Regions from separate parts of the Gordonibacter sp. RACS_AR68 genome, predicted to be linked through region 1. Evidence: predicted binding sites of a transcription regulator. Region 1 holds the regulator's gene; each other region holds the start of a gene.
The links. Region 1 encodes LexA, which represses DNA repair genes until DNA is damaged. Its sites were predicted from a motif close to CNAACANNTGTTNG; they were not measured.
Positions count from the first base shown of each region.

Region 2: a site for LexA is predicted at 6,529-6,542, ahead of ruvC (crossover junction endodeoxyribonuclease RuvC). Genes of this name have one in related genera too.
Region 3: a site for LexA is predicted at 3,318-3,331, ahead of K9U15_RS06540 (tryptophan transporter). Genes of this name have one in related genera too.

Region 1 covers NZ_JAIPUP010000003.1:4,203-13,818, reverse strand. Annotated here, with positions in the region: gene recA (recombinase RecA) at 1-181, shown strand, start outside; gene K9U15_RS07260 (regulatory protein RecX) at 183-992, shown strand; gene rny (ribonuclease Y) at 1,282-2,814, shown strand; gene K9U15_RS07250 (ATP-binding protein) at 2,827-3,912, shown strand; gene K9U15_RS07245 (stage V sporulation protein S) at 4,112-4,441, shown strand; gene miaB (tRNA (N6-isopentenyl adenosine(37)-C2)-methylthiotransferase MiaB) at 4,450-5,847, shown strand; gene miaA (tRNA (adenosine(37)-N6)-dimethylallyltransferase MiaA) at 5,837-6,772, shown strand; gene hflX (GTPase HflX) at 6,964-8,283, shown strand; gene lexA (transcriptional repressor LexA) at 8,486-9,124, opposite strand.
Region 2 covers NZ_JAIPUP010000002.1:280,651-290,266, forward strand. Annotated here, with positions in the region: gene K9U15_RS05915 (helix-turn-helix transcriptional regulator) at 256-1,896, opposite strand; gene K9U15_RS05920 (Bcr/CflA family efflux MFS transporter) at 2,104-3,429, opposite strand; gene K9U15_RS05925 (hypothetical protein) at 3,683-4,156, opposite strand; gene ruvB (Holliday junction branch migration DNA helicase RuvB) at 4,247-5,314, opposite strand; gene ruvA (Holliday junction branch migration protein RuvA) at 5,385-5,984, opposite strand; gene ruvC (crossover junction endodeoxyribonuclease RuvC) at 5,981-6,511, opposite strand; gene K9U15_RS05945 (YebC/PmpR family DNA-binding transcriptional regulator) at 6,673-7,473, opposite strand; gene bfr (bacterioferritin) at 7,779-8,243, shown strand; gene K9U15_RS05955 (hypothetical protein) at 8,367-8,507, opposite strand; gene K9U15_RS05960 (LamG-like jellyroll fold domain-containing protein) at 8,757-9,616, shown strand, end outside.
Region 3 covers NZ_JAIPUP010000002.1:428,945-438,560, forward strand. Annotated here, with positions in the region: gene K9U15_RS06525 (energy-coupling factor transporter transmembrane protein EcfT) at 1-690, opposite strand, end outside; gene K9U15_RS06530 (energy-coupling factor ABC transporter ATP-binding protein) at 687-1,544, opposite strand; gene K9U15_RS06535 (energy-coupling factor ABC transporter ATP-binding protein) at 1,541-2,380, opposite strand; gene K9U15_RS06540 (tryptophan transporter) at 2,452-3,078, opposite strand; gene K9U15_RS06545 (TetR family transcriptional regulator) at 3,637-4,323, opposite strand; gene K9U15_RS06550 (MDR family MFS transporter) at 4,495-6,498, shown strand; gene K9U15_RS06555 (hypothetical protein) at 6,620-8,200, shown strand; gene K9U15_RS06560 (ABC transporter ATP-binding protein) at 8,290-9,616, opposite strand, start outside.

The DNA of each region.
Region 1 (9,616 bases):
CGGCGAGGAGCGCCTGGGCCAGGGCCGCGAGGCGGCGAAGCAGACGCTCAAGGAGAATCCCGACCTGCGCGAGGAGATTGAGCTCAAGGTACGCGAGGCCTTCGAGATCCCCGTTATCACCCGCACCGCCGACGAGGCCGACGCGCTGTCTCCCGTGGCGAAGCCTGCCAAAAAGAAGTAGCATGTCCGACGCCGAGGTGAAGGCGCGCCTGCGTGCCCAGATAGCCGCCATCGAGGGATCGTCGCCCGCCTGCAAGGACAGCGCCTCCCGCGGAGCCGTCGGCCCCTGTCGAGAGGCGGAGGTCTCCGAGGGGTCCTGCGCCCCCGATGAGGGCGCCGGGGCTTTCCGCAGGGCTTCCCGCTCTTCCTGCACGGGCGCTCGAGCCCTTCGCGATGCAGCCGACTGCCTTGGCCGCGTGGTGCCCGGGTTCTCGCAGGAGGATGACGGCCTGGGCGCCGCAGCCGGCAGCCCTGCAGACTCGAGCGGGGGCCGTGTCCCGCTGGCGGCGCGAACCGGAGCCTCCGCTGCCGACGAAGCCGAGCGCGCCTTCCGCAAGATCGAGCGCCTCGCCCTCGCGCGCGAGCAAGCCTCGGCCGCGCTGCGGGCGCGCCTCGCGCGCGAGGGCTTCGCGCCCGAGGCGGCGTCCGCCGCGGTGGACCGTGCGCTCTCCTGCGGGCTCGTTGACGACGCCCGCTATGCCGAGGTGCTGGTGCGCAGCCGCCTGTCCCAGGGCCGCGGGGCCCAGGGGATCGCGGCCGAGCTCGACGCCCTGGGCATCGACGCGTCCGTCGTGCCCGGTTGGCCCGAAGAGTTCGCCGTCGACCACGAGAGCGAGGTGGAGCGCGCGCTCGCCCTGCTCGACCGCAAGCCTCCCCGCGCGAAGAACGGGCGCGACGCCGCGTTCCGCCGCCTTGTCCAGAAGGGCTTCGGAGCGTCGGTGGCTTCCACCGCCGCCCGTGTTTGGAGCGAGGGGGAGGAGTGCCAGTGCTGATTGCCTGCATTGTGCGCATGCAGCGCGGCCCGCAGAGCTCAAAACCGCCCACCGACCTCGTTTTCCGCTATTTTTCTGACAGGACTTCACCAAATGGGGAACAAGCCTTATCATGTGGTATAGCTTGAGTGAGACGTACCCGATAGGGTATTTCATATAGATACAATTCCATATGATCGCCCCCGTATTGCGTGCTCTTCGCTCATGCCCGGTTCGTGGAACCGGCCTTTTTATGTAAACCGAGCAATGTGAACAACGCATATCAGAAACCAAAACGAAAGGGGGAGGCATGCCCGAGATCATCTGGCTGCTCATCGGTGCCGTGATAGGCATCGCCCTCGGCTTCGTCGGTGCCCGCTTCCTGGCCAGCTCGTCCGCGAAACGTGCGGCGCAAGAGGCCGAGACCGTGGTGGCCGACGCGAAACGTCAAGCCGAAACACTGCGTCGCGAGGCCATCGTCGAAGCCAAGGACGAAGTCCTGAAGCTGAAGCAGGAGGCCCAGGCCGAGAACAAGGAGCGCATGCGCGAGGTGCGCGCCGCGGAGAACCGCGTGTCGCAGCGCGAGGAGTCGCTCGATCGCCGCGTGGAGTCGCTCGACGCCCGCGAGCATCAGATATCGTCCCAGCAGGGCCAGCTCGACCGTCGCGAGCGCGACCTCGAGGAAGCTGCCCGGGAGATCGACCGCCGCCTGGAGCGCGTGGCCGGCATGACGCCGGAGGAGGCGAAAGCCGAGCTGCTCGACACCCTCAAGGACGAGGTCGTGCACGAGTCCGCCGCCATCATCCGCGACTCCGAGGCCCGCACGAAGGCCGAGGCCGACAAGAAGGCCCGCTCCATCCTGAGCCTGGCCATCCAGCGCGTGGCGGCCGACCACTCCGCCGAGAACACGGTGAGCGCCATCCATATCCCGTCGGATGACCTCAAGGGCCGCATCATCGGGCGCGAGGGCCGCAACATCCGCTCGTTCGAGCAGCTCACCGGCACGAACCTCATCATCGACGACACCCCGGAGTGCGTGACCATCTCGTGCTTCGACCCGGTGCGCCGCGAGATAGGCCGCGTGACCATGGAGAACCTCGTGGCCGACGGGCGCATCCACCCGGCGCGCATCGAGGAGATGTTCGGCAAGGCCGAGGCGTTCGTGAACCAGCGCGTGCAGGAGGCGGGCGAGCAGGCCGCCTTCGACACCGGCATCCACGACCTGCATCCCGAGCTCGTGCGCACGCTCGGCCGCCTGCGCTACCGCACCTCCTACGGCCAGAACGTGCTGAACCACTCGCTCGAGGTGGCCTACCTCTCGGGCGTCATGGCTGCGGAGCTGGGGCTCGACCCCATCCCGGCCAAGCGCGCAGGGCTCTTGCACGACCTGGGCAAGGCCGTCGACCACGAGGTCGAGGGCAGCCATGCCGTCATCGGCGCCGACCTGGCGCGCCGCTTCGGCGAGAAGCAGGACATCGTCCATGCCATCGAGGCGCACCACAACGACGTGGAGCCCTCGAGCGTGCTCGCCGTGCTCGTGCAGGCCGCCGACGCCGTGTCGGCTGCCCGCCCCGGCGCCCGCAAGGAGACGCTCGACGCCTACATCAAGCGCCTCGAGAAGCTCGAGGAGATCGCGAACTCCTACAAGGGCGTGGAGCGCACCTACGCTATCCAGGCCGGTCGCGAAGTGCGCGTGATGGTGGAGCCCGAGGTGGTGGACGAGGCCGCCACGACCGTGCTCGCCCACGACATCGCGCACCGCATAGAGAACGAGATGCAGTACCCCGGCCAGGTGAAGGTCGTGGTCATCCGCGAGAGCCGCGCGGTCGGCGTCGCGAAGTAAGGCGACCCCGGCATGGCCGACGGCTCGCTGGAAGCCTTCATAGAGAACGTCAGCGGCGACAGCCATCTCCGGGTCGAGGCAGACCTCGGGGATGGTTTCGTCCGTTTGAGGAGCGCGGAGGCCGAGCGGCGGCAAGCCGCCCACGACATCCGCTCCACGGAGGACATCGTCATCGAGATGCTGCGCAACGCGCGCGACGCCCATGCCAAGAGCGTGTTCGCGGCCGTGTCCCGCGAGGGCGGCCGCCGGCGCATCGTCATGGTGGACGACGGCGACGGCGTTCCGCCCGCTCTGCACGAGCGGGTGTTCGAGCCGCGCGTCACCTCCAAGCTCGATACCATGCACTTGGACAAGTGGGGCGTGCACGGCCGCGGCATGGCCCTGTACTCCATCGCCGTGAACGCCGAGACGGCGCGCATAGCCGCCTCGGATGCAGGTCTGGGTTCCTCGTTCGTCGTGGAGACAGACCTGGCACGCGTGGGGGAGAAGGCCGACCAGTCCAGCTTTCCCGTCTTCGAGCGCACCGACGCGGGGACCGTGGCCGTGCGGGGGCCGAAGAACATTCTGCGCACCGTGTGCGAGTTCGCTCTCGAGTGCCGCCGCGACTGCACCGTCTACCTGGGCTCCGTGACCGACGTCGTGGCCACGCTCTACGCGTTCGGCCTCTCGTCGCTCACGGCGGCATCGCGCGCGTTCGGGCATGCCGACGAGCTGCCCGTGTGCAAGCGCCTGGCCCTCGCCGCAGACCCGGCGGAGCTCGCGGGCATAGCCGGGTCGCTGGGGCTCGCCCTGTCCGAGCGTTCGGCGCGCCGCGTGCTGGACGGCGAGATAACGCCGCTGTCCCCTCTGCTCGACCGCGTGCGCATCGGCAACGACGCTCCCGAGCCTGCAGCCCCGCGCACCGCAGCCCCGTCCGCCTCCGAAGACGCGCGGGGTCTCAAGCTGGCCCGCGAGGATCTGGACGACTTCGCGGGCCAGGTGGCCGCCGCCTACCGCGACGTCGCGCAACGCTACTACTTGGAGCCCGACGTGCAGCCCGAGGTGCGCGTGGGCAAGGACGGCATCCGCATCCATATCCCCGTGAGCAAGCTCCGCTAAGTTCCGCATAAGCTGCGCCGCCTGGTCGGCGAACGGCCATATCCGCAGGTTGCACGCCATACCATTAATAGCTAGAATAACGGTACCGTGAAAAAGCGGCGCGCGGGCGCCGCACGCATATTGAACGCACGCCAAACGCACGAGCAACGTACTCAAACGACGAAGGATATGCATGACCGCACCCGAGCACAAGCCGGACATCGGCTGCCTGAAGGTTTCATCGAAATCGTCGCCCGCTTCCGTGGCCGGAGCCATCGCCGGCATGGTGAAGGACGGCGTCGGCGTGGAGATACAGGCCGTCGGGGCCGGAGCGGTGAACCAAGCCGTGAAGGCCATCGCCATCTCGCGCGGTTTCCTGTCGCCCGTGGGCATCGAGATCGCCTGCGTGCCCTCCTTTGCGGACATCGTTATCGACGGCGAGTACCGCACGGCCATTCGCTTCGCAGTCGAACCGCGCTACACGCGCGGCGTCTCCATGCCCGCTGCCGGCGGGGAAGCGGAAGCCGCCCCGTCCGCCCCTGCGCACTGAGGATCGCCATGCACACGCATACCCCGTTCACGAACCTCGCGTTCTGCATCCGCACGTTCGGCTGCCAGATGAACAAGCACGATTCCGAGCGCGTCGCCGGCATGCTCGAAGGCCTGGGCGCGCTGCCCGTCGATGCCATCGAGGATGCCGACCTCGTCGTGTTCATGACGTGCTGCGTGCGCGAAGCCGCCGACACGCGCCTCTACGGTCAGGTGGCCTCGCTCAAGAACACTCCGCTGCGCGCCGGCACCCCCCTGTCCAAGCGCGTCGTGGCCGTGGGCGGCTGCATCGGGCAGCGCGACGGGCAGAAGCTCGTCGATGAGCTGCCGCACCTGGACGTGGTGTTCGGCACGCACAACCTGGGCTCGCTTCCGCGACTGCTGGAAGAGGCGCTCGACGAGGGGGGCCATCACGTGGAGGTGCTCGACGCCGGCTCGTCGTTTGCCTCGGAGCTGCCGACGGCGCGCGAGCACGCGTGGGCCGCTTGGCTTCCCATCGCGCAGGGTTGCAACAACTTCTGCTCGTACTGCATCGTGCCCTACGTGCGCGGCCGAGAGAAGTCGCGCCCGCTCGAGGATATCGTAGCCGAGGCGGAGGGCTACGTGGCCGCCGGCGTGAAGGAGATCACCCTTCTGGGCCAGAACGTGAACTCCTACGGCCGCGACCTGTACGGCTCGCCCCGCTTCGCGGCCGTGCTCGATGCGCTCGACGCCACGGGCATCGAGCGCCTGCGCTTCGCGACGAGCCATCCGAAGGACCTCACCGACGAGGTCATCGGCAGGTTCGGCACGCTGCGCTCGCTCATGCCGGCGCTGCACCTGCCCGTGCAGTCCGGCTCCGATGCCGTGCTCGCCGCCATGAACCGCCGCTACACGCGCGCCCATTACCTGGAGCTCGTGCGCAAGCTGCGCGAGGCGCTGCCGGAGATCGCGCTCTCCACCGACATCATCGTGGGATTCCCCGGCGAGACGGCGAAGGACTTCGAAGACACGTACCGCCTTGTGGACGAGGTGGGCTACCACCAGGTGTTCACGTTCATCTACTCCAAGCGCGAGGGCACGCCTGCCGCCTCGGTCGACGATCCCACGCCACGCGACGTGATCCAGGGGCGGTTCGACCGTCTGGTCGATCTCGTGCAGAAGCGGGCCTTCGAGGCGAACCAGGTCGACCTGGGGAGCACGGTCGACGTGCTGGTGGAGGGCGCTTCCAAGCGCGATGCGGGCCTGCTCGCGGGCAAGAGCCCGAAGAACCAGACCGTGCATGCGCCGCTGCCCGAAGGCGCCTCGATCGAGGAGCTGGCCGGTACCACGGTGCGCGTGCGCATCGACGAGGCGAAGACGTGGTACCTGGCAGGCGAGGTGGCGGGCGGTGCCGTGCCGCCCGCGGAGGCGGCGGATGGGCGCTGACCCCGTCGTCTGCATCGTCGGCCCCACAGCCTCGGGCAAGTCCGCCCTTGCGCAGGCCGTCGCCCTCGCGCTCGATGGCGAGGTGGTGAGCGCCGATTCCATGCAGGTGTACCGCGGCATGGACATCGGCACGGGCAAGCTCGCCCCCGACGAGCGGCTTGTGCCCCACCACGGCCTCGACCTCGCCGACCCCGGCGAGCCGTACTCGGCGGCCCTCTTCCAGGAATACGCCCGCGCCTGCTTCGAGGACATCGCCGCGCGCGGGAGGCGTGCCGTGCTGTGCGGCGGCACCGGCCTGTACGTGCGCGCGGCCATCGACGCCTACGAGTTCCCGAAGGGGGAGCAAACGGGCAATCCTGTGCGCGAGCATTACAACCGCCTTGCCGGCGAGCAAGGCGCCGGCGCCCTGTGGGAGCTGCTGCGCGAGCGCGATCCCGCGAGTGCCGCCATCGTGCCCGCCGCCGACGTCAAGCGCGTCGTGCGCGCCTTCGAGCTGTTGGAGGACGGCACAAGCCTGGCCGAGCAGCGCGCGAAGCTGGCGAGCATCCCACAGCTGGTACCGGCATGCTTCATAGGGCTGTCCGTGGATCCGACGGCGCTCAACGCGCGCATCGACGCGCGCGTCGACGCCATGTTCGACGCCGGGCTCGTGGACGAGGTGGCGCGTTTGCTGCAAAGCGGATTCCGGGACGGCATCACGGCTCCCCAGGCTATCGGGTACAAGGAGGTCGTCGCCGCCCTCGAGGGGGAGACGACGATGGAGGAAGCTGCGTCGTGCATCAAGACGGCCACGCACCGCTACGCGAAGCGGCAGCGCACTTGGTTCCGCAAGGACCGGCGCATCCGCTGGATAGATGCAACCGACCCTGACCCCGCGGCCCAGGCAGCCGAGGCGCTTTCCTTGGTGGGAGGCGTCGTTGCCTGAGCGTTTCCGCAGCAGGGCGAGCTTGTGGTATGATACGGTTCTGCAGGCCGACCCTGCCGAGCCTTCAAGATCGGAGCACCTATCATGCAGACAGCACACGCGTTTCTCTAGCGGTTGCGACCGCGCCCGACTGTCTCCGCACGCCGCCATCCGCGCCGGCGTGTCCCTTCTTGCTTCGAAAGGTTGGCTCCATGTCTGAATTTGAATCCGTAATCACGCGGGGCGCGATCCCCGTTTCCGAAGAGCGCCGCGAGAAGGCCGTGCTGGTGGGCGTCGACCGCCCCGGCGCCTCCTGGCCGCTGGCCTCGTCGCTTGCCGAGCTCGAGCGTCTCGTGGACACGGCGGGCGCCGACGTTGCGGCCGTCACCACGCAAAAGCTCGACGCGCCGAACCCGCGCACGTTCGTCGGCTCGGGCAAGGCCGAGGAGGTTGCCGAGCTGGCACGCGCCCACGCGGCCGATCTCGTGGTGTTCGACGACGAGCTCACGCCCTCGCAGCAGTCGAACCTCGAGAAGGTAGTCGGCAAGGAAGTGAAGGTCATCGACCGCACGGCGCTCATCCTCGACATCTTCGCGCTGCATGCCACCAGCAAGGAGGGCCGCCTGCAGGTGCGGCTCGCCCAGAACGAGTACCTGCTGCCGCGTTTGCGCGGCATGTGGGCCCACTTGGCCTCGAACCGCATGGGCGGCGGCGTGGGCTCGCGCTTCGGCGAGGGCGAGAGCCAGCTCGAGGTCGACCGTCGCATGGTGCGCAAGCGCATCACGTCCATCAAGCGCGAGCTCAAGCACCTGGCCGAGGTACGCGCCATCCAGCGCGAGAGCCGCTACGAGAGCGGCATGTTCAAAGTGGCGCTGGCCGGTTACACGAACGCCGGAAAGTCGAGCCTGCTCAACCGCTTGACGAACGCGGACGTGCTGGCCTACGACAAGCTGTTCGCCACGCTGGACTCCACTACGCGCAAGTTCGAGCTGCCCGAAGGGCGCGAGATCACCGTCACCGACACGGTCGGGTTCATCCAGAAGCTGCCGACCACGCTCATCGAGGCGTTCAAGTCCACGCTCGACGAGATCACGGGAGCCGATCTCGTGCTGCATGTGGTGGATGCGTCGTCGGACGAGTACGAGGCGCAGATCGCTGCGGTGGAGGACGTGCTCGGGCAGATCGAAGCTCAAGATTTGCTTCGCGTGCTCGTATTCAACAAATGCGACCTGCTCGACAAGGAACATTTCGATGCTCTCAAGGCGCGTCATCCACAGGCCCAATTCGTATCGGCGGCAACAGGGGAGGGCATAAGCGAGCTTGTCGGGCATATCGCCCGTGTCGCCTCGGCGCAGGACGAGCATCTCGCCATAGTGATTCCCTACAACCGGGGAGATCTCGTCTCCCTCGCGCACGAGCGTTGCCATATCCTGTCGGAAAAGCACGAGGAGGACGGTACGCACCTCGTCATGTTGGCTGCTCCGTCCTTTGCCGGCCTGTTTCGCCCCTACGTGGCGGAGAAGGACTGTTAGGCACGTCCCTTTCAGAAAGCTGCAAACTACTTGGTTAGAGTAACTCTAACCAAGTAGTTTGCGACCGGATGACGCGATCTCGGATCACCGGTCGGTCTCGGGACGAACGAGCGCCCCTCATCCCAAGGCCGGCGTTTCTCCTGCAGGGGCCGTAATCCAACAGGGCGTCTCGCTCCTTCGGCAGGGCCCCGCAAGGCGTCGCCTACAGGCGACGGAACACCGCCACTACCTTGCCCGCGATGGAGCAGTCGGTGGTGATGATGGGCTCCATCGTGGAGTTCTCCGGCTGCAGGCGGATATGGTCGGATTCCTTGTAGAAGCGCTTGACCGTCGCGCCGTCGTCGATGATGGCCACGACGATGTCGCCGTTGTTGGCGACGGGCTGTTCTTTCACCACCACGTAGTCGCCGTCGTTGATGCCCGCCTCGATCATCGATTCGCCCCGTACCGACAGCAGGAACGACGGTGCATCGCCCACGATGTCGGTGGGAAGCGAGATGGTGTCGGTGATGTTCTCCTCGGCGAGGATGGGGGAGCCGGCCGCCACATTGCCCACGAGCGGCACGTTCACCACCTTGTTGAAGCTGGGCTTGATGACGTTGGAAGTGCTCTCTGCATCGCCAAGCGGATAGGTGAGCGCGATGGAACGCGACTTGAGGGGATCGCGCTTGATGAGCCCCTTGTCCTCGAGTGCTTTGAGGTGCACGTGGACTGTCGAAGGGGAGGAAAGGCCCAAGCTTTGGCAGACCTCGCGCACCGTGGGACCGTAGCCCTTCTCGCGGATGCACTCCTCGATGCAGTCGAGCACCGCCTTCTGGCGTTTCGTCACTTTGTCGGACATGCCCCGTTCCTTTCCCTTGAACGAACAAATGTTTTAAATACGTATTGACATGAACTTTTGTTCGTTCTATTATATATGCGAACAAAGGTTCTACGCAAGGCCTAGGAGGCAGAAAGATGAAGAATTTCGAGATGCGGTGCCCCTTCGATGGCACGTCGGCCCTGCAGCCGGAGTTCAACCGTGTATCCGCAGCCGGGGCTATCATCGAGTTTCCAGGGAGCGGTTCCCAAGGTGCTTGCGCGCCGCTGCAGCATTCGCACGCGCGTCAGGTACCGTCTGCTGCGTGCCGTGCTCGCAGACTTGGCGCTACGGAGATGGCGCGGGTTCTTCGTCATGGCAGTGCGGCAGGTCGCGCTTACGGCCGTGTGAGGCCGTGGCAAGGCGCTCTTGCCGGATGCGTCTTCTCCGTTTTCGCCTTCCTCAGCATTTTCATCAGCTTCTAGCGACTTCGGAACGCCCATGGATACTGCATTTCTGTGACTGCGCGGCATC
Region 2 (9,616 bases), on a different contig from region 1:
TGCGCGGGCGGCTTCCCCCGCCCGCCAACAGGGCCAGCTTAGCGCGCGAAGGGCGCCCCGCACCATCCCATACTTTGGGTTGTTTTCGCGTTTCCGCAGGTTATCCTCTAAAAAGTGAGCGTTGGTCGAGCGTTGCGAAGCGGTGTCCGAGGGCAGGACGCAACCTGTGCGGAAAGGCTCGCGACGGCTCGAGGCGAGCCGGGGATAGCCGGATGCGCCCGCAGGAGCGCCGGAGGACAGATGTCGCCACGGTGGCTAGTCGAACAGGTCGATGAGCTCCTGGCGGGAGTGGACGTCGGCCTTGCGGTAGATGCTCTTCATATGGTCGCGGGTTGTGTTCTCGGAGATGTAGAGCTTGCGGGCGATGGCGGGCACGTTGTTGCCGCGCAGGACGAGGGCCACGACCTCGCGCTCGCGGGGGCTGAACGGCTCGGCCAGGTCCAGCGCGTCCATGCGCCGCTCGATGAGCGTCGCGATGCCGTCGGCGCCGGGGGCGGCCGCCGCGCCCTCGCCCGGCAGCCTCTCCGGGCACGTCTCCGCGCCCGGCCCAGACGGCGCGCCTGCAGAGCCCGCTTGAGGACCCGGCTCCCCGGCAGCCGCCGGCACCGGCGCGCCGATCGCGCCTGCGGCAGAGCCCGCGACGGCGTCCGACCCTCTCGCGGACGAGCGGCCAGCGGCCCCCGCAGGCAGGACGCCCGGCGAGAGGAACGCAGCCGCACCCACCACGGCCATGTCGTGCTCGGCCTCGGCCGCCACGCGCCCGCGGTGGCCCTTGCGGGTGAACGCCACGCAGAACAGCACGAGCGACAGCGCGTACACGCAGACGAACAGCACGTTCACCGCCAGCGCGAAGTCGTAGGCCGCAAGCGGGCTCAGTCCCGTGCCCACGACATCGCCTGCGAGCATGGCGGCCAGCGTGGGCCCCACGCACAGGGCGTACACCTGGGTCGAGGGCAGCGAGCGCTCGCTCGCGTACACGGCGCTGGTGACGATGAGCAGCAGGTTCACTATCTCGAAGCCGAACAGCAACATGCCCGAAGCGAAGGGCGCGAACTGCACCCCCAACAGCGTAGGAAGCAAGAACGCACCGGTGACCAGCGGAAACAATATCTGGTAGACGCGCAGCACCGCGAAGCCCGTCTCCGAGAGCAGCTCGATGAGCACCACCACCGCCACGGCCAGCGCCATGCCGGCCAGCACGGGCGGCGACGCGATGCCGCCGGGCACGGCGAAGAGATGCGAGACGAGCTTCCACACGAAGCCGATGGCGCACGTGCAGAACACTGGCTTCCACAGCATGCGCACCGTGGCCGCGGCGGCCGTGCCCGTCATGCGCGGCCGCGGGTCGGCGGGCACGATCTCCCGCAGGCAGCGGCCGAGCGACACGGCGGCAGCGACGGGCAGGACGGCCACGGAGCACAGGGCGCGCGCGGCGTCCGGCAGCAGCGCCAAAAGAACGCTGAGCACCACCGAGAGCAGGGCCGACAGCGGTATGAACACGGCCGTGCGCGATGCCCCCTCGGAGGCGAAGAACTGCTGCCACAGCACGTAGGACGAGCCCAAGGCAAGGCCCACCAGCACGCCGGCCGCAAGCGAGCCGGGCAGGACGGGCACGCCGCCGTTGGCCGCCAGGTAGTAGACGGCCGACCCTGCGGCCAGCAGCATGCCCACCATCAGGGCGGATCGCGGCGGAAAGGGCATGCGCCGCCGCTCGTAGAGCACGGCGGCGCCCACGGCCGCCAGGGCGCACAGCTGGTCGCTCAAGCTGAACAGGCGCTGGCCCGCGAAGCCGTCGGGTGCCGAGAGGCCCGCGAACGTGATGGCCCACACGAACGCGAACCCCAGATGATGCCACCGCAGCGACCGCAGCAGCGTTTTCGCCTTCTCGACGGACAAGAACGATCCCCTCCCGTAGTTTCTCCCGGGAACATGGTAGCGTACCGCAGCCGCCCGGTGAAGCGCAGAAGGGAAAAGCAGGGCGCCGACCGCGCCGGCGCGGCAAGAGCGGGGCAGCGCGGCCGGCCGACCGTATCAGCAGGGCCGGCCGGCGCATCCGCTTCCCGACGCTGCCCGGCCCGCAGGCCGCGGGCCGCAACGCACTGGCTACCGGGCACTCCCCTTCGCGCGAGAGGATGCATCCACGGCGCCCTGGCCAGGCCGGCCGTCCCGGGCAAGCGGAGCCGCCTGCCCGGACGGCGAGGCGCCCTTGATGCCCGCAAGCGGGATCCGTGACTTGAGCAGGGCGATCCAGCCGATGCCCGCAAAGGCCATGGACGCCACGATGAGCACGCCGATGCCCTGCACATAGCTCGACCACGGCAGCACGGCCAACAGCATGCCCACGCAGCCGATGGCGGTGTGGGCGAAGTTGATGAGCGATGACGCCGCGCCCGTGTCGCCTTCCTGCTGAGATAGCAGGATGTTCGTGCTGTAGGGGCGGATGCAGGCCTCCGTCAGGGCGAACACGAGGAACGTGAGGCAGAACAGCACGGGCGAGAGCTCGCCTGCCAGCAGCATGGCCACGCCCGAGAGTGCAGCCGCAACCAGCAGGATGCCGGTGAAGCGGCGCGCGCTCACGTAGCGGGAGGCCTTGAGCCAGATGAAGGGGCCGGCGGCAGTGAGCAGCGCCGCCACGGCGAAGAACACGCTGTACTCCAGCTCGCTTAAGCCGAAGAACGAGATGTACACGTAGGAGCCCACGGCGATGTAGGCCATGAACGGAAGGTTGTACAGGCCCACGATGGCCAAGAACGAGGAGAAGCCCTTGTTCTTGGCCACGGCGCCCAGTTGCCCGATGCTGCCGAGCACGGTGCCGCGGTAGCGCTCCTCCTGCGGCAGCGTCTCCTCGAACAGCACGGCGAGCGCGCAGCAGAACAGGCCCACGGCGCCCAGGGCGCAGAACGTCATGCGCCAGTCGAACACCTGCAGGATGAGGGCGCCCACCACCGGGGACAGCACGGGCCCCACCACGAACATGACCTGCACGATGGAAAGGATGGCCTCGCGCTTCTCGACCTTGAAGGCGTCCTTGACCACGGCGGTGGCAACGGCGCTCACGGCGCCCGCGCCCAGCGCCTGCACGACGCGGAACACGATGAGCATCTCGATATCGAGCGCGAGCGCGCAGAGGCCGCTTGCGGAGGTGTAGGTAACCACGCCGGCCAGCAGCACGGGGCGGCGGCCGTAGCGGTCGCTCAGCGGCCCGAACACGAGCAAGCCCACGGCGAAGAACAGGAAGTATCCCACAAGCGTGAGGTTCACGGTGCCCGCCGTGGTGTCGAAGGCCTCCGTCATGTGGGGCACGGCAGGGGTGTACATGTCGAGCGAGAGGGGTGTAACCAGGCTCGCGGCGACAAGGAGGACGACAAGCCCCAAGGGCCCGAGCTTTCCTTGCGGCCGGACGAGCCATTGCTGCATCTTCTGTTTCATGGTGAGTTCTCCTTCTAGGTTCCGAAGGCGACCCGTAACGGGATTACGAGGCGATTACTCTAGCGGAACGAAACCGGATGAGGGCGCGATACGCCGATCATCACAGAGTCACCATGATCTAACAAATCACGGTTCGGCGAGGTGTTGCGGATGCCGGCGGCGCACGGCACGGAGCGCAGGGCGCCGGGAGGGCGGGCGCCCGAAGGGCCCGGCTAGGATACGGGAAGCCTGCGGGGCAGAAGCCGAGCCTGCGTCACTCGGTTGGGCTCTCGGGTGCCTCGACGGAGGGCGAGCGAGGGTCGTCGGCCGAGGCGATGTCGACGATGGCAGGCTCCGGGACGTCGTCCAGCAGGCCCGCCATCTCGGCCGGGTCGTCGGGCAGCTCGAGCCCGTAGGCATCGGCCAGGGCACGCGCCTGCCCAAGCCGCAGGTCGGCAACGGCGTCCTCGCCCGCCTCGCGCAGGTAGGCGGACGCCAGCATGAGGCTGCGCGCCACGTACTCGGTGACGCGCGGGTCGGTGCCCGATACCTGCAGGATGGCGGCCATGGACTCCGGCGCGAGCGACAGCAGCGTGGCGCCGTCGATGTCCACGGCGTCGCCCACGGCGTTCTCCAGCATGTCAGCCGCGGCCTTCGGGTCGTGCTCGTCGCGCGCCTTGAACCAGCTGCGCCGCAGTATCTCGGCGAACTGCAGGAAGATGCGCATGAGGTAGTCCTGTTCGAGCATGGGGCTCGTCCTTTCGTCGCAGGTCGAAATCGGCTGGCGGGAAGCGCCGGAGGCGCCCCGCGGCGCTTGCGCCGGCCCTCCCGGCCGTCGTCAGGCAGGTGGGAGGGCGATACCCAAGTGCTCGTAGGCACGCGGCGTGGCCTGGCGGCCCTTCGGGGTGCGCACCATAAGGCCCTGCTGCATGAGGAAGGGCTCGTAGACATCCTCAAGGGAGTCCTGGTCCTCCGAGAGTGCCGAGGCGAGCGTCGAGAGCCCCACGGGCCGGCCGCCGAACTGCACGGCCAGAAGCTCCAGGATGCGGTTGTCCACGGCGTCCAGGCCGAGCGCGTCCACCTCGAAGAAGCTTAGGGCCTGAGCGGCCACATCCTCGTCGATCGTGCCGTCGCCGCGCACCTGGGCCCAGTCGCGCACGCGCTTGAGCAGGCGGTTAGCCAAGCGCGGCGTGCCACGGCTGCGTCGCGCTATTTCCAGCGCGCCGTCCTCGGCTATGTCCACCCCGAGGATCGCCGCAGAGCGGCACACGATGGAGCCCAGCTCCTCGGGCGTGTAGTACGCCAGCCGGAACACCATGCCGAAGCGGTCGCGCAAGGGCCCGGTGAGCAGCCCCGTGCGCGTCGTGGCGCCGATGAGCGTGAAATGCGGCAGGTCGAGCCTGATGGAGCGCGCGGCCGGCCCCTTCCCCACCACGATGTCCAGCGCGAAGTCCTCGAGCGCGGGGTAGAGAACCTCCTCCACCATGCGGTTCAGGCGGTGTATCTCGTCGATGAACAGCACGTCGCCTTCCTCGAGGTTCGTGAGGATGGCGGCCAGGTCGCCCGTGCGCTCGATGGCAGGGCCGCTCGTGGTGCGGATGCTGGCACCCAACTCGTTGGCCACCACGGTGGCGAGCGTGGTCTTGCCCAGGCCCGGAGGGCCCGAGAACAGGATGTGGTCGACCACGTCGCCGCGCGCCCGCGCCGCCTCGATGAGGATGGCGAGCGATTCCTTCACCTTCGTCTGGCCCAGGTAGTCGCCCAATCGCTTCGGGCGCAGGCTGCGGTCGAGGACGAGGTCGTCCTCCGTGAGCTCGGCCGTCACGGCACGCGGCGGCACCGACGCCGCGTCTGCGCCGTCGGCCACGTAGCCCAGGCCCTCTATCTCGATGTCGTCGTGCGCCATAACCGCCTAACTTCGCAAGCCGTCCCGTCCGTCGCTTCGCCTACCAAGGTACCACACGCGCCCGCGCGCGTCAGCGCTCGGTTCCCAACCGTTTGAGGGCGTACTGGAGAACGGCGCTGTCAGAGACACCCTCCGGCGCGCCCTTCAAGGCCAGGTCGGCCTCGGCCGCCGTGAACCCCATGGACAGCAGCGCCTCGTGCGCGCCGCGCAGCTGCTCGGCGGCGCGGGCGGCGGGCACCTCCCCCTCGTCGAACAGGCTCGCGAGCCCTTGGTCGAGGGACCCCTTCAACTCCAGGATGATGCGCGAGGCCGTCTTCTTCCCCACACCCGGTATCTTCGACACGGCCGCCACGTCCTGCGCGGCGATGGCCGCGACGAGCGCCTGCGGCGTGAACACCGACAACGCCGCCAAGGCCACTTTGGGGCCGACGCCGCCCACGCCGATAAGACGCTCGAACAGCGCTTTCTCCTCCACCGTCATGAACCCGTACAGGGCGATGGCGTCGTCGCGCACCTGCAGGTACGTGTGCACCTCCACGGACGCGCCCGCCTCGGGCAGCTTCGACAGGCTGGCCTGCGACATGCCCACGGCATAGCCCACCCCGTTCACGTCGATGAACGCGGCAGCGGCGGTCTTGCCCGCCAGCCTTCCCTTCAAGAACGCGATCATCGCGCGCCTCCTCCCGATGCGGCCGCGGCGGTCGCCGCCGCGAAGCCCTCGTGGGTCGTGTAGCAGATGGCGGCCGCCAGCGCGTCGGCCGCATGGTCGGGGCTCGGCACCGCCTCGAGCGCCAGCAGCTGGCGCACCATGTACTGCACCTGCTCCTTGTCCGCCGAGCCGGCGCCCACCACGGCCAGCTTGATCTGGCTGGGCGAGAACTCGCCCACCGGCAGGTCGCCCTCGGCGCACGCCACGAGCGCCGCGCCGCGCGCCTGGCCTGTGGCGAAGGCGCTCTGCGCGTTCGCGCCGAACCACACCGTCTCGATGCCCACGCATGTGGGCGCGAACCGCCTGATGACGGCCGCCATCTGCTCGTGTATCTTGCCCAAGCGCCGCGCGAGCGGCGCCTGGGCCGGCGTGGAGATGCAGCCGTAGGCCACGCACGCCAGCCGCGGCCCGCTTTGCGCCACCACGCCCCAGCCCGTGTCCGCCAGGCCCGGGTCGATGCCGAGTATCGTCCGTTCGGTGCGCGCCATCCGTTCCCTTCGGTTCGCAAACGTTTGTTCGTGCTATCCTACCACAAAAAAGACGCGCCGGGAGCGCGTCTTTCAAGTAATCCATCGTTCGCCGACCACGCCTCGCGGCAGGGCGCGAAAGGGCGCCGATCGGTTTCGGCGGTCGTCAGGCTGCCGGAGCCCTACTCGTCGAGCGCCTCGGCGATCTCGTCGGTGATGTCCATGGTGTGGTAGACGTTCTGCAGGTCCTCGAGCTCCTCCAGCTTGTCCACCAGGCGCATGACCTTCTTCGCGTCGGACACGCTCACCTGGGTGGGCGTGGTGGGGATCATGGTGAGCTCGGCGCCCTTCGTCTCGGTGCCGGCCTCTTCCAGCGCCTTCTTCACGGCCATGAGGTCGGTGGGGCCGGTGTAGATGATCCACTCGTCCTCGGCGTCCTCGTAGTCGTCGCCGCCGGCCTCGGCCACGGCGAGCATGAACTCCTCCTCGTCGGCCGCGGCGCCATTCGGCTTCACGGGGTTCTTCTTGTCGCCCGTCTCGACCTCCTTGGGAACCATGATCTGGCCCTTGCGCTCGAACTGAAACGCCACGGAGCCGGAGGTGCCCAGGGAGCCGCCCGCATGCGAGAACGCGCTGCGCACGTCGGCCGCGGTGCGGTTGCGGTTGTCGGTCAGCGCCTCGCAGTATACGGCGATGCCGGCCGGGCCGTAGCCCTCGTAGACGACCTCCTCGTAGTTCGCGGCATCCTTGCCGGAGCCGAACGCCTTGTCGATGGCGGTCTTGATCTTGTCCTTCGGCAGGGAGTAGCCCTTGGCCTTCTCGATGGCGGCCGCCAGCGACGCGTTGTTCTCGGGGTTCGGGTCGCCGCCCTCTTTCGCGGCCACCGTGATGATGCGCGACAGCTTGGAGAACAAGGCCGAGCGCTTCGCGTCCTGCGCCGCCTTGCGGTGTTTCGTTGTAGCCCACTTAGAATGCCCAGACATATACTTCCCTTCCACAGAGCACTATCGGCCAAATATTCTAGCACATCCGTCAAATACCCTGCTCGCTTATCGCACGGTCTTCAAAAAACGGCCTGCGACGGCCCGGCCGGGCCAGTCGGGCCGGACGGCCGGGTGTCCAGGCGCGGGCTCGCACGGGGCGAGTTGACGGACGTGCGACGGCGTGCCTACGGTACCGTGACCGAGCCGCCGATTCAGCAGCACGCCCCTACAATGGCTGGAAGACGAGGGACGCCGGCGTCCGGCGGTTCCTCCCTGACCGCCCGTCAACCAAAAGGAGCACTGCCATGAAAGGAAATCCTGAACTCATCGACACGCTGAACGACCTGCTTGCCAGCGAGCTGGCCGCCATCAACCAGTACATGGTGCACGCGGAAATGGCCGAAGACTGGGGCTACGAGCGCCTGAGCAAGAACTTCAAGACGCGCTCGATCACCGAGATGACGCATGCGGAGCACCTCATCGAGCGCATCCTGTTCCTGGAGGGCACGCCCATCGTGTCGAACCTGGACGACATCCACATCGGCGCCACCATCCCCCAGCAGGTGGACAACGACCACGCCTCAGAGCTCACCGCCATCAAGATGTACAACGAGGCCATCGTGCAGGCCGGCAACGTGCTGGACTACGCCACGCGCGACATCCTCGAGGCCATCCTGCGCGACGAGGACAAGCACCTCGACGAGCTGGAGGAGCTGCAGGACCAGATCGAGCAGATGACGCTGCCCACGTTCCTGTCCACGCAGAACTAACCGCACCGCCCGCCCGCTCGCGCACGCGCAGACGGGTGCGGAATGCGCCGCACGACCTCCCCTCTCCCTCGGGCGCATCCCCGCACGTCCAGGCGCGCCCGACCGCCTGGACGAGATCGGGGGCTATGGCAAGAAAGCGGCCTCGTTCGAAGCCGCTTTCTTGGGTTGTGCTGGAAAAACGCCTGGTGGCAAACCGCGGGAAGCGACCTTCTCGCCGAGCATCGTGCCACCGACCTGATTCTTGTCCATGATGTTTTCGATCATGGTTGATCTGCCTGCGGGCAGCCGAGGACGAGGACGATGTAGTCTCGGCCGGCCGCCGCCCAGGCCCGCCGCCAGCCTTTTCGCACCAGGAGGCTTGAGCGAATCCTTACCTGATCCTTTCACTCGCGTGACCTCCCCCTTGCCGGGGCCTTACCTTGCGCGCCTACGATAGAGCGCACCGACGCCCGGCGGACTTCGCGCATGCGGAGCCACGGCGACGCATCTCGCGCAGTCGACCGAAAGGACATCATGGATTCCCAGCTCTCCTCGATCTACGACCACGGCACGTTCGGCGTATCGCGCCGCACGTTCGTGAAACTGGCCGCCGCCTGCGGGGTGACGGCCATGGGCGGCATGCTCGCATTCCCCGGCCAGCACGCCGACGCGGCCTTCACCGAGCCCGAAGACCCCAGCTGGCCCGAGCTCCCCGCCGGCAAAGTGCGCTTCACCGTGCACAGCGACACTCATTTCACCTGCTGCGACGTGGAGAAGAAGCTGCCGTTCGCCTTCGAGACCATCTACCGGGCCGTACCCGACTGCGCCGCGCACGTCTTCGCGGGCGACTCGGTGAACACCGGCACGACCGCCGAGTTCGACGCGCTTTTGGCGGGAGCGAACGCCGCCATCAGGAAGCCGGCCCTGTTCGTCATGGGCAACCACGAGTTCGGCGTAGGCGGCAGCCCCCTCGAGGGCAACGCCGTGACGAACTTCAAGTACTTCCTCTCGCACTTGACCTGCGCGGATGCCTATCAGAAACCAGGCGGCGCCTTCGAGGGCAAGCTGAACGTCCATACCGAAATAGGCGGCTACCACGTGATCGCCGCCAGCTGCGGGCGGGGCTACTGGTACGGCGACACCACCTATGACGACGACGGCACGACGCCCATCACCATCCTCGATTGGATGAAGCGCGAGATCGCCGCCGCCGCAGCCGACGACCCCACGGGCACCAAGCCCATCTTCTTCATGACGCACCATCCCTTCCCCGACACCGTCTGGTACTCCCCCACGTCGTTCAACGCCGGCTGGATCGGCGATTACGGCCCTGTGGACGACCGCAATTCCAAAGCGTTCTACAACGAGCTCAAGGCGAAGTACCCGCAGCTCGT
Region 3 (9,616 bases), on a different contig from region 1:
CGGGTACTCCTTGTAGCCGCTCGCCACGCCGCGCAGGTTGAAGCCGCGCACCTCCGCGGCGATGGCGGCGCTGTTGGTCTTGCGGACCGACGACACGAGCAGCGGCACGCACAGCGGCACCATCAGGCGCACCTTCCGCACGATGCCGCCCGCGTCGAACTCCACGCCGCGCGCGGTCTGCGCCTCCATGATGCCCTTCATGTCGTTCATGAACAGGGGGATGAAATGGATCGTGGACGTGAACGTGAACGCGTACTTGTAAGGCACGTGCAGCACCTTCACCACGGCGTTTGTGATGTCGTTCATCTTCGTGACGTAGAACACGAGGAACAGCGGGATGGCGGCGGCCATGAGGCGCACCACCGTGGTGAGAGCCGCCAACAGGCTTCCCGTGCCGATGTAGCCCCACGGAAGCTCTGCCAGCACCGCTCCGCTCGGCGTCGTGAGGATCTGGACGACGGCGAGGATCAGCGAGAACGCGAACACCGCCTTCGCGAGGCCGATGGCGGGCCTCATCATGCCGCACGTCGCGGCCAGCGCGAACCCGACCGCCAGCAGCACGGCCAAGAACACGAGGTTGCTCGAGCAGAAGCACGCGACGGCGAACAGCGCGGCCGCCGCCAGCTTGGCCACGGGGTTCATGCGATGCAGCAGGCTGGTGCCGGGCACGTATTCGAGAAACGAGCTCATGCGCACACGCTCCTTTCGACGTCTTGGGTTGTTCGAGCCTCTTCGACGACGGCGGCCAGCATCTCATCCACCGTGTTGGCGCGGGCGACGGCCGTCTCGGCGAGCCGCGGCATGTCGCGCGCCAGTTCAAGCGACAGGTCCACGATCTGCGGCGGAACAAGCGAGGCGCACTCGAGCGTGTCGCGGTTGCGCAGCACGTCGAACGTGGGGGCGTCGTCCACCACCGTGCCGCCGCTCATCACGATACAGCGCGTGGCGTAGTCGGCCACCACCTCCATGTCGTGGCACACCATGATCACCGTGGCGCCCTGCTCGTGGATGCGGCGGATGATGGCCATGACCTTCTCGCACTCGCAGAAGTCCAGTCCTGTCGTGGGCTCGTCGAGCACCACCACCGGCGGCGCGAGCATCACGATGGAAGCCAGCGCCAAAAGCTGGCGTGCGCCGCGGTTCAGCAGGAACGGGTCGTCGTCGGCATCGAAGCCGAACTCCTCGATGATGGCGTCCACGCGCGCGTCGGCCTCGGGACCCGCCTGCCCGAGCGCCTTGAACCCGAACAGCAGCTCCTCGCGCACCGTGTTGCAGCAGATCTGGCGGTCGGGATTCTGGAACAGGAAGCCCACGCGCCGGGCCAGCTCGCTCGTGCGCAGCTCGGTCGTGGGCACGCCGTCGACGAGCACCTGGCCGGCGTCGGGCTTCAGCAAGCCGTTCACCAGGCGCATCGTGGTGGACTTCCCCGCTCCGTTCGTGCCCACGAACGCGACGAACTCGCCGTCGCGGATGGTGAAGCTGACGCCCTTGAGGATGGGCAGCGTTGCCTCGTAGGACGCGTGCACGTCGTCGAACTCGATCATGCGAGCACCTCCCTCAACGCCTCGCGCGCTTCGCGCACGTTGCGGACGGACGCGCCGCCGTACAGGCCCTCGGCGCGCAGGCGGTTCATGAGCTTGGTCGAACGCGGGCAGTTGACGCCGATCCGCTTGAGCTCGTCCGAATGCTCCAGCACCTTCGCGGGCTCGTCGGCGAAGCGGACGCGCCCCTCGTTTACGATAACCAGCATATCGGCGTACTGCGACAACAGAGCTATCTTCTGCTCCACCACCACGACGGTGGTGCCGTGCTCGCGCGCATAGCGCGCCAGCAGGTCGAACACCGCTTGCGAGCTGGCCGGATCGAGCTCGGCGGTGGGCTCGTCCAGCACGAGCACCCGCGGGTTCAGCGCCAGGACGGACGCGATGGCCACCTTCTGCTTCTGCCCGCCCGAGAGCGTTGCGATCATGCGGTCGCGCAAATCGGCGATGCCCATGTCGTCCAAGGCCTGTGCGACGCGCCCTTCGATCTCGCCCTTCGGCACGCCGAAGTTCTCCAGCCCGTAGAGCACCTCGTCCTCCACGACCGACGTGACGAACTGGCTGTCGACGTCCTGGCAGACGCTGCCCACCAGCCGCGACACATCGGTGAGCGCGACGTCGCAGGTGTCGAGCCCGTCCACGGTCACCGAGCCGTAGAAGTCGCCCGGATAGCAGTGCGGGATGATGCCGTTGAGCGCATAGGTGAGCGTCGACTTGCCCGAACCGGCCGCGCCGGTGATCCCGACGAACGCACCGTCCGGAATGGCAAGGCTGATGCCGCTCACCGCGGGCCGCTCGCTTTCGCGGTACTGAAACGTGAAATCGCGTATCTCTATCATGTCGAGTCTTTCTTCCGAATCGCAGGTTGGCGTAGCAAGTCAGCGAGGGCGGCCGCAGGCCCGCGGAATCCCTAGCGCTTGAGCACCTTCTTCAGCGGCATGGCCAGAACCTGCACCAAGATGCAGTTGAAGGTGGCCGTGCCGAACACGATGGCCGCGTACGTGGCCAGCGCCACCATGACGTCGCCGCCCGTGGACACGACGTTGATGTAGACGGACAGCAGCGCGAAGGTTCCTCCGGACACCACCGTGGACACGAACGTGTTGACGAGCGGGTTGAGGTCGAGCCTGCCGCCGATGCTCATGGGCACCTTGACGAGCAAGCCGCAGGCCAGCGCGCCGAGTACCTCGGAGGGGATGTTAAGAAGCGGCGTGGCGTTGAGCAGGGGGATCTGGCAGATGAGCCCCGCCAGAAGGCCGATGACGAGCGACTGGCCCAGCTTCGGGCGCGTCAGGATGATGGCCAGGCAGTACATGGCGATGATGAAGTTCGGCTTCATGCCCATCGACGAGAGCAGCGAGCCCACCGTCAGCTTGAGCACCGCGCCGGCTGCCAGCAGCACGGCGATGAGGATGAGGTCCTGCGTGGAGAGCCCCGCCTTCTTGGGAGCCGCCGCCACGTCGCGCTTGCGCGGCGCTGCCGCTTTGCCCGCTGCGGCCGTCTGCGTAGCAACCTCGCGCTTGATCTGCTGTTCCATGTTCCTCAATCCTTTCTTGGCGGAGTTCCCGCCGGTTCGTTGCCCCTCCCGGGGCGTTTCGTTTGCCGGCACGAGCTTCGCGGTTGAGGAACGCATCGCCTCGCCTCCAAAGGTGCGCACGGCTGCCGCCGCGCTGCGCCGCATAAAAAAACACCTGTCCTTTGAGATAAAGGACAGGTGTTGTAACCTGCGGTGCCACCTTTATTGGCTCTGCGATGCAGAACCCTCTCACGAACATGCCAACACATGTTCTGCCCTTAACGCAGGCTCACGGTCCAGATACTCGGTCGGCTCGGCCCCGTGCGCGCCATGCCTTCCTTTCCCCTTTCCCTCGGCGAACCATTTACCATCCAGCTTACTGCGGGAATCCCAGCTGCGCCCGCTCTCTGTGAGTGCTCATGATGGCTTGACTTTCGCCTCATCGGTTTCAGCTATTAAGTTGTGGCGCATACTTTAGCACAACGCTTCGGGATGCTGTCAAGAGAAAATGCACGTTTTTCAACGCAGGCCGCAGTATCGCGGACCGTTGAGCCGTTGGCTGCGAGCCGGGAGCGCGCCCTAGCCCGCCGTGTCGTCCCCCGCAGAAAGGTACGTCGCTATCAGCCGGCGCGTCTCGGAGGATGTGGGCGCCGCCTCGCCGCAGACATGCAGCATCGAGCGCGTGCGCGCCAGGCCGATGGCCGTGGAGGACGCCACGAGCGCCTCCTCCTCCACCGACCCGCCCGCCAACATGCGGCGCTCGGGACGCTCGCACAGATAGGAGCGCAAGGCGGCGGCGATGGAGCGCTGCACGGCCAAAAGATCGCGCTGGCCGTGGAAGAACAGCTGGGGCATGGAACGCAGCGCCTCGCGTCGCAGGCTCTCTATCTCGTCGTCCACGCCCGCGGACACGGTGGTGCTCACCACCCCCACGAGCACATCGAGGTAGCACGCCTCGTCATGCTCCGCCAGTATCTCGAGCAGGCGCTCGTCGTCGGGGAACGCGTCCATGCGTCCCATGATGACCGAGGCCTTCGAGGGGAAGTAGTTGAAGAACGTCTTCTTGGATATCTCGGCCCGCGCGCAGATGTCCTCCACCGTCACGCCGTCGTAGCCGCGCTCGATGACCAGCTCCAGCGCCGCGCGCTCCACCGCAAGCCGCGCCTTGAGCTTCTTACGGTACCGCAGCCCCTCCGGCGATGCGTTCTCCCGACCGTGCTCCACGATGCGCGCAACCTCCCGTTGACGATGATGTGCCGTTTTCATGCAGGGTACCACAAGTTTCGACCGCGCCGCTTTTCATCTACCGAATGAATATTTATACTGGGTGTAAATTACCTCAGCCGCACATGAAGGCGTTCTCGAGGACGGGCGAAAGCCCGCTCGAGGGCGCCTTTGTTCGCGGCAGCACGTCTCTTAGCGGAAGGAATCAGGCATATGGGTTTGTCGCGCAAGCAGATCATCATGTTGGCCGTGCTCGTGTTCGGCACGTTCGTCACCGTCTTGAACCAAACGGTGGTGGCGCCCGCGCTGCCGTCGGTCATGGCCGAGATGAGCGTCGACGCTTCCACGGCGCAGTGGCTGACCACGGGATTCACCCTGGTCAACGCCATCATGATTCCCATCACGGCGTTCTTGACGGACCGCTTCACCACCAAGCGGCTCTTCCTCGTGTCCATGGCCATCTTCACTGCGGGCAGCGCGCTGGCCGGCTGGGGGCCGAGCTTCGCCGTGCTGCTGCTCGGCCGCCTCGTGCAGGCCGCAGGCGCCGGCATCCTCATGCCGCTCGTGATGACCGTGCTCATGTGGACGTTCCCCGTGGACAAGCGCGGCACGGCCATGGGCCTGTTCGGCATCGTCATCGCGTTCGGCCCGGCCATCGGCCCCACGGTCGCCGGCGTGATCATCGACCGCTACACCTGGCATGACATGTTCTATATCATCACCGTGCTGTCGGCCGTCGTCGTGCTCATCGGCGCGTTCGTGCTGGAGAAGGGCGGCGAGACGAACAAAGACGTCAGCCTCGACGTGCCGTCCGTCGTCCTGTCGTCGTTCGGCTTCGGCGGCCTCCTGTACGGCCTGTCCACCATCGGCTCGTACGGCCTGCGCGCCGACGCCATCGCGGGCACGCTCGTGGGCGTGGTGGCGCTCGTGTTCTTCTTCCGCCGCCAGCTGAAGATGGAGCATCCCATGCTGCAGGTGCGCGTGCTGGCCAACCGCAAGTTCCTCATCGCCACCATCATCGGCATGCTCGTGCAGGGCGCCCTGCTTGCCGCCGGCATCCTCGTGCCCATCTACCTGCAGTCGCTCATGGGCTACTCGGCCACCGTGTCGGGCCTCGTGCTGCTGCCCGGCGCCATCATCATGGGCGCCATGGGCCCCATCGCCGGCCGCCTGTTCGACAAGCACGGCCCGCGCGTGCTGGCGCTCGTGGGCATGGGCGTGCTGACGCTCACCACGTTCTGCTTCGCGTTCCTGGGAACCGAAACGGGCCTGATCACGCTGACCGTGCTGTACACGGTGCGCCTGTTCTCGCTGTCGCTGGTGAACATGCCCATCACCACCTGGGGCATGAACGCGCTCGACAACGAGCTGGTGAACCACGGCACCTCGGTGAACAACACGTTCCGCCAGGTGGCGGGCTCGCTGGGCACGGCCATCATCGTTTCGGCGTCCACCATCGCCACGAACGCGAGCGCGCGGGTGATGACTCCCACGCAGGCCAGCATCTTCGGCATCGACGTGGCGTTCGCCCTGGCAGGCGTGCTGTGCCTCATCGGCTTCGTCATGGTGGTGGCGCTCGTGAAGAACAAGCCGGGCGAGACTGCCGAGCTCGACAAGGACAATGCACGGCGCACGGTGCTCGAGTCCATCATGAAGCGCGACGTGTTCACCCTGCCGTCGAACGCCACCGTGGCCGAGGCCATGAAGCTGCTGGTGGACAAGCACATCTCCGCGGCGCCGCTCGTGAACGCCGAGGGCAAGGCCGTGGGCTTCGTGTCCGACGGCGACATCATGCGCTACCTGTCGAAGCGCTCCACCATGATGATGGACCCCGTGGTCATGATCATGCAGACCGTGGACGCCGACGGCGGCAACAAGGACTTCGCCCGCAAGCTCGACGAGCTCATGGGCATGCAGGCGCTGAGCATCGGCGCGAAGGGCATCATAGGCGTGGACGTGCACACCGACCTTCCCGAGGTGTGCCGCGTGCTGGGCGAGAACCATCTGAAGAAGGTGCCGGTTCTCGACGACGGCCAGGTGGTGGGCGTGATCAACCGATCCGACATCACCCACTACTCCATGGAGCAGTACCTGGCCGAGCGCGGCGACGAGGCGCTGGTCGCCGGTAGCGGGGAGGGCCAGGGGCCGACCAAGCTCGAGCGCGCCGAAGAAGCCGCAGCCCTGCCGGACGACGAGGCTGTGGCGTCGTCCATCTAGCGGGCGGCGCACGGCGAACCCGGCCGATTTCGCAGCGAAAGCGGCCGGGTTCGATCCGGAAATCGATAGCCCCCTTCCCCATGCTAGCATTCGAGGGTCAATGCTCTCGAAGGGGGTCCCCATGAGGAAACGCCTGCTCGCCCTAGCCCTGCTGACGACGCTCGCCTGCGCGCTCGCTCCGAGCGTCACGTTCGCCGACGAAAGAGGCGCAACGCCCACTCCCGTCACGATCGAGGTCGGCGACGACGGCGCGCCGGTGAGCACGTCAGGCGATGGCTGGACGTACGACGACGGCGAGCTCGTGCTCGAAGCGGGATACGCATTCGCGTTCACGGGCCACGCGTTCGACGTTTCCGGCGAGAACCGCATCTGGAACAGCGGCATCATTGTAGACGGCATCTTCGTCAACGGATCCAAGGGAAACGGTTCCACCGTGCACAACGAAGCGGGCGGCGTCATCCAGAGCGGCACGTTCAATATGCCCGTCAACAACTACGGCACCATCGAAGGCGGCACGTTCCACGAATCCGCGCACAACCACGGGAAGATTGCCGGCGGCACGTTCGACGACTACGTGACCAACAGCGAAGGCGCAGTGGTTTCGGGCGGCGTGTTCGAAGACGGCGGCAACAACAACAGCGTGGACAACTCCGGGACGATCGGCGGCGGCGAGTTCAACATCGGCGTCAACAACTCCGGAGCCATCGAAGGCCGCGGCGTGTTCAACGCCTACGTGCAGAACGGCAACGCACGATTCGGCACCGACAAGAACAAGTCCTGCACCATCTCGGGCGGCACGTTCAACTCGGAGGAGATGGACAACTTCGGAACCATCGAGGGAGGAACGTTTAACGGCGAAATCCTCAGCAGGGGCATCATCGCGGGCGGCACGTTCTCCTCCACCAGCACCGTTGCGAGCAACGACGAGGACACCACCGACGGCGGCGGCACCATATCTGGCGGCACGTTCGCCGGCCCCGTGACCAACGGCGACCCCGATCCCGACTGGAATGCGGCCGCCATCACCGGCGGCACGTTCGCAGGAGCGGTGACGAACTACGACGCCATCGGAGGCGGAACGTTCTCATCCATCGTGAGCAACAAAGAAGGCGGCACTGTCTCGGGCGGCATGTTCCTTGGCGACGTGACCAATCGGGGCGTCATCGAGGGCGGCTTCTTCGCACGTCCCATCATCATCGGCGAAGGGGGGACGGTGAGCTCGTGCACCTTCCCGGTGAACGCGAGCCTGGCCGGGCTCTCCCTTGCGGGAACCGGTGCCGAGCAGCCGGTCGCAACGTACGAGAAGGACGGCGAGGAGAGCAACTGTCTCACGCTCACGGCCGACACCGGCTATACGCTGCCCGGCTCGGTGAGCGTGCGCCTGGGAAGCGCAGACGGCCGAGAGCTGGTCAACGGCACGGACTACACCTACAACGATGCCACCGGCGTCGTTGCCGTCAAGAAGGGCGCAGTCGCCGGTCCGCTGTTCCTCGCTGCGAGCGGCGTTCCCGCAATCGCACCTGCACCCGAACCGACGCCCCCGACGCCCGGCTCCCAGCCTTCTTCATCGAGCGCCAAGCTTCTCGCCGCAACAGGCGACAGCGTGCAGCCGACCGTCGTCGCCGGCATCGTGCTCTTGGCTGCCGGGACGCTCGCAGCAAGCGCAATAGCCTGTCGAAAGCGCCGCGCATCTCGACGGTGAACGCTGCGCGGCGGCTCTTCGGCCACCGCGCAGACTCCTTCTGCATGAAAGCGCTCGAGTACCACGCACAGTAGGGTGCATATCGCCGCTTACGACGCCAGCGACCACCCGGCGGTTTCGGTTTGCAGCTCCACCATACGGCGGTACAAACCGCCTTCGCGTGCCATGAGCTCTTCCGGCGAGCCTTCCTCCGCCACACGGCCCTCCTTCAGCACCACGACCTTGTCGGCGTTCGCCACGGTACGCATGCGGTGTGCGATCACGAGCACGGTCTTGCCCGCCAGAAGCCGCGAGAGCGCCGTCTGCACCTGCGTCTCGTTCTCAACGTCCAACGAGGCCGTGGCCTCATCCAGCAGCACGATGGGCGCGTCCTTCAAGATGGCGCGGGCGATGGAGATGCGCTGGCGCTCGCCGCCCGAAAGACGGCTTCCGTTCTCGCCGATGGGCGTGTCGTAGCCCTGCGGCATGCACAGCACGAACTCATCGCAGTTCGCGGCGCGGGCGGCGGCGAGAACCTCCTCGTCGGAAGCGCCGGCCCGGCCGAGCCGGATGTTGCCCATCACCGTATCGTCGAACAACACCACATCCTGGAACACCTCGGCGTAGTCTGCCAAGAGCGCCTCCGGCTCCACGCCCGCCACGTCCACTCCTCCCACGCGCACCTGTCCCGCATCGGCATCCCAGAAGCGAGCAGCCAGCTTGGCCACGGTGGACTTGCCTCCGCCGCTGGGGCCCACCAATGCCGTCACTTCGCCTTCGCGGGCAGTGAACGTCACGTCGCTCAGCACGCGCTCGCCCTCGCCGTAGGAGAACGACACGCCTTCGAAGGCCAGGTCGTGACCCGCCGGCTTGAACTCGATCGCACCTGCCTGCACAGGCTCGTCCTCAATAGCCTGCAGCCGAGCGATGTTCAGGCGCAAGTCCAGCAACTCGATGATGGTCTGCAGGATGACGTTCACCGGATCGTACACGCGCGTAACCGCCAGCAGGAAGCAGAAGAACACCATGAAGTCCACCTGCCCGTCCGCAATGAGCAGCGCACCTGCCAGCACCGTGGTGCCAATGCCGAGCCGCAAAAGCGCCTGGGCCGACGACGCGCTCACGCCAGCAGTCAGCTCCGCCCTGATCTTCGCATGCTCGAAGGCGTCTACCCTCTCTCCCACGCGCCCGAGAAACGCCGGGACCTGGTTCGTGGCGCGGATCTCGCGAGCGCATTCCAGGTACTCCTGGATGCCATCGGCAAGCTCGAGGTTCGCCTCGTTGCGGGCGCGTCCTGCCGCTTGCTGAAGACGCGTGGTGGACAGCAGCACCGCCACTGCCACCGGGATAGGCCACAGCGCCGCCAGCGCCAGACGCCAGTCGAATGCGAGCAGGCAAACGGCCACCACCGCCGTCGAAATGGCTGCACCGAACAGC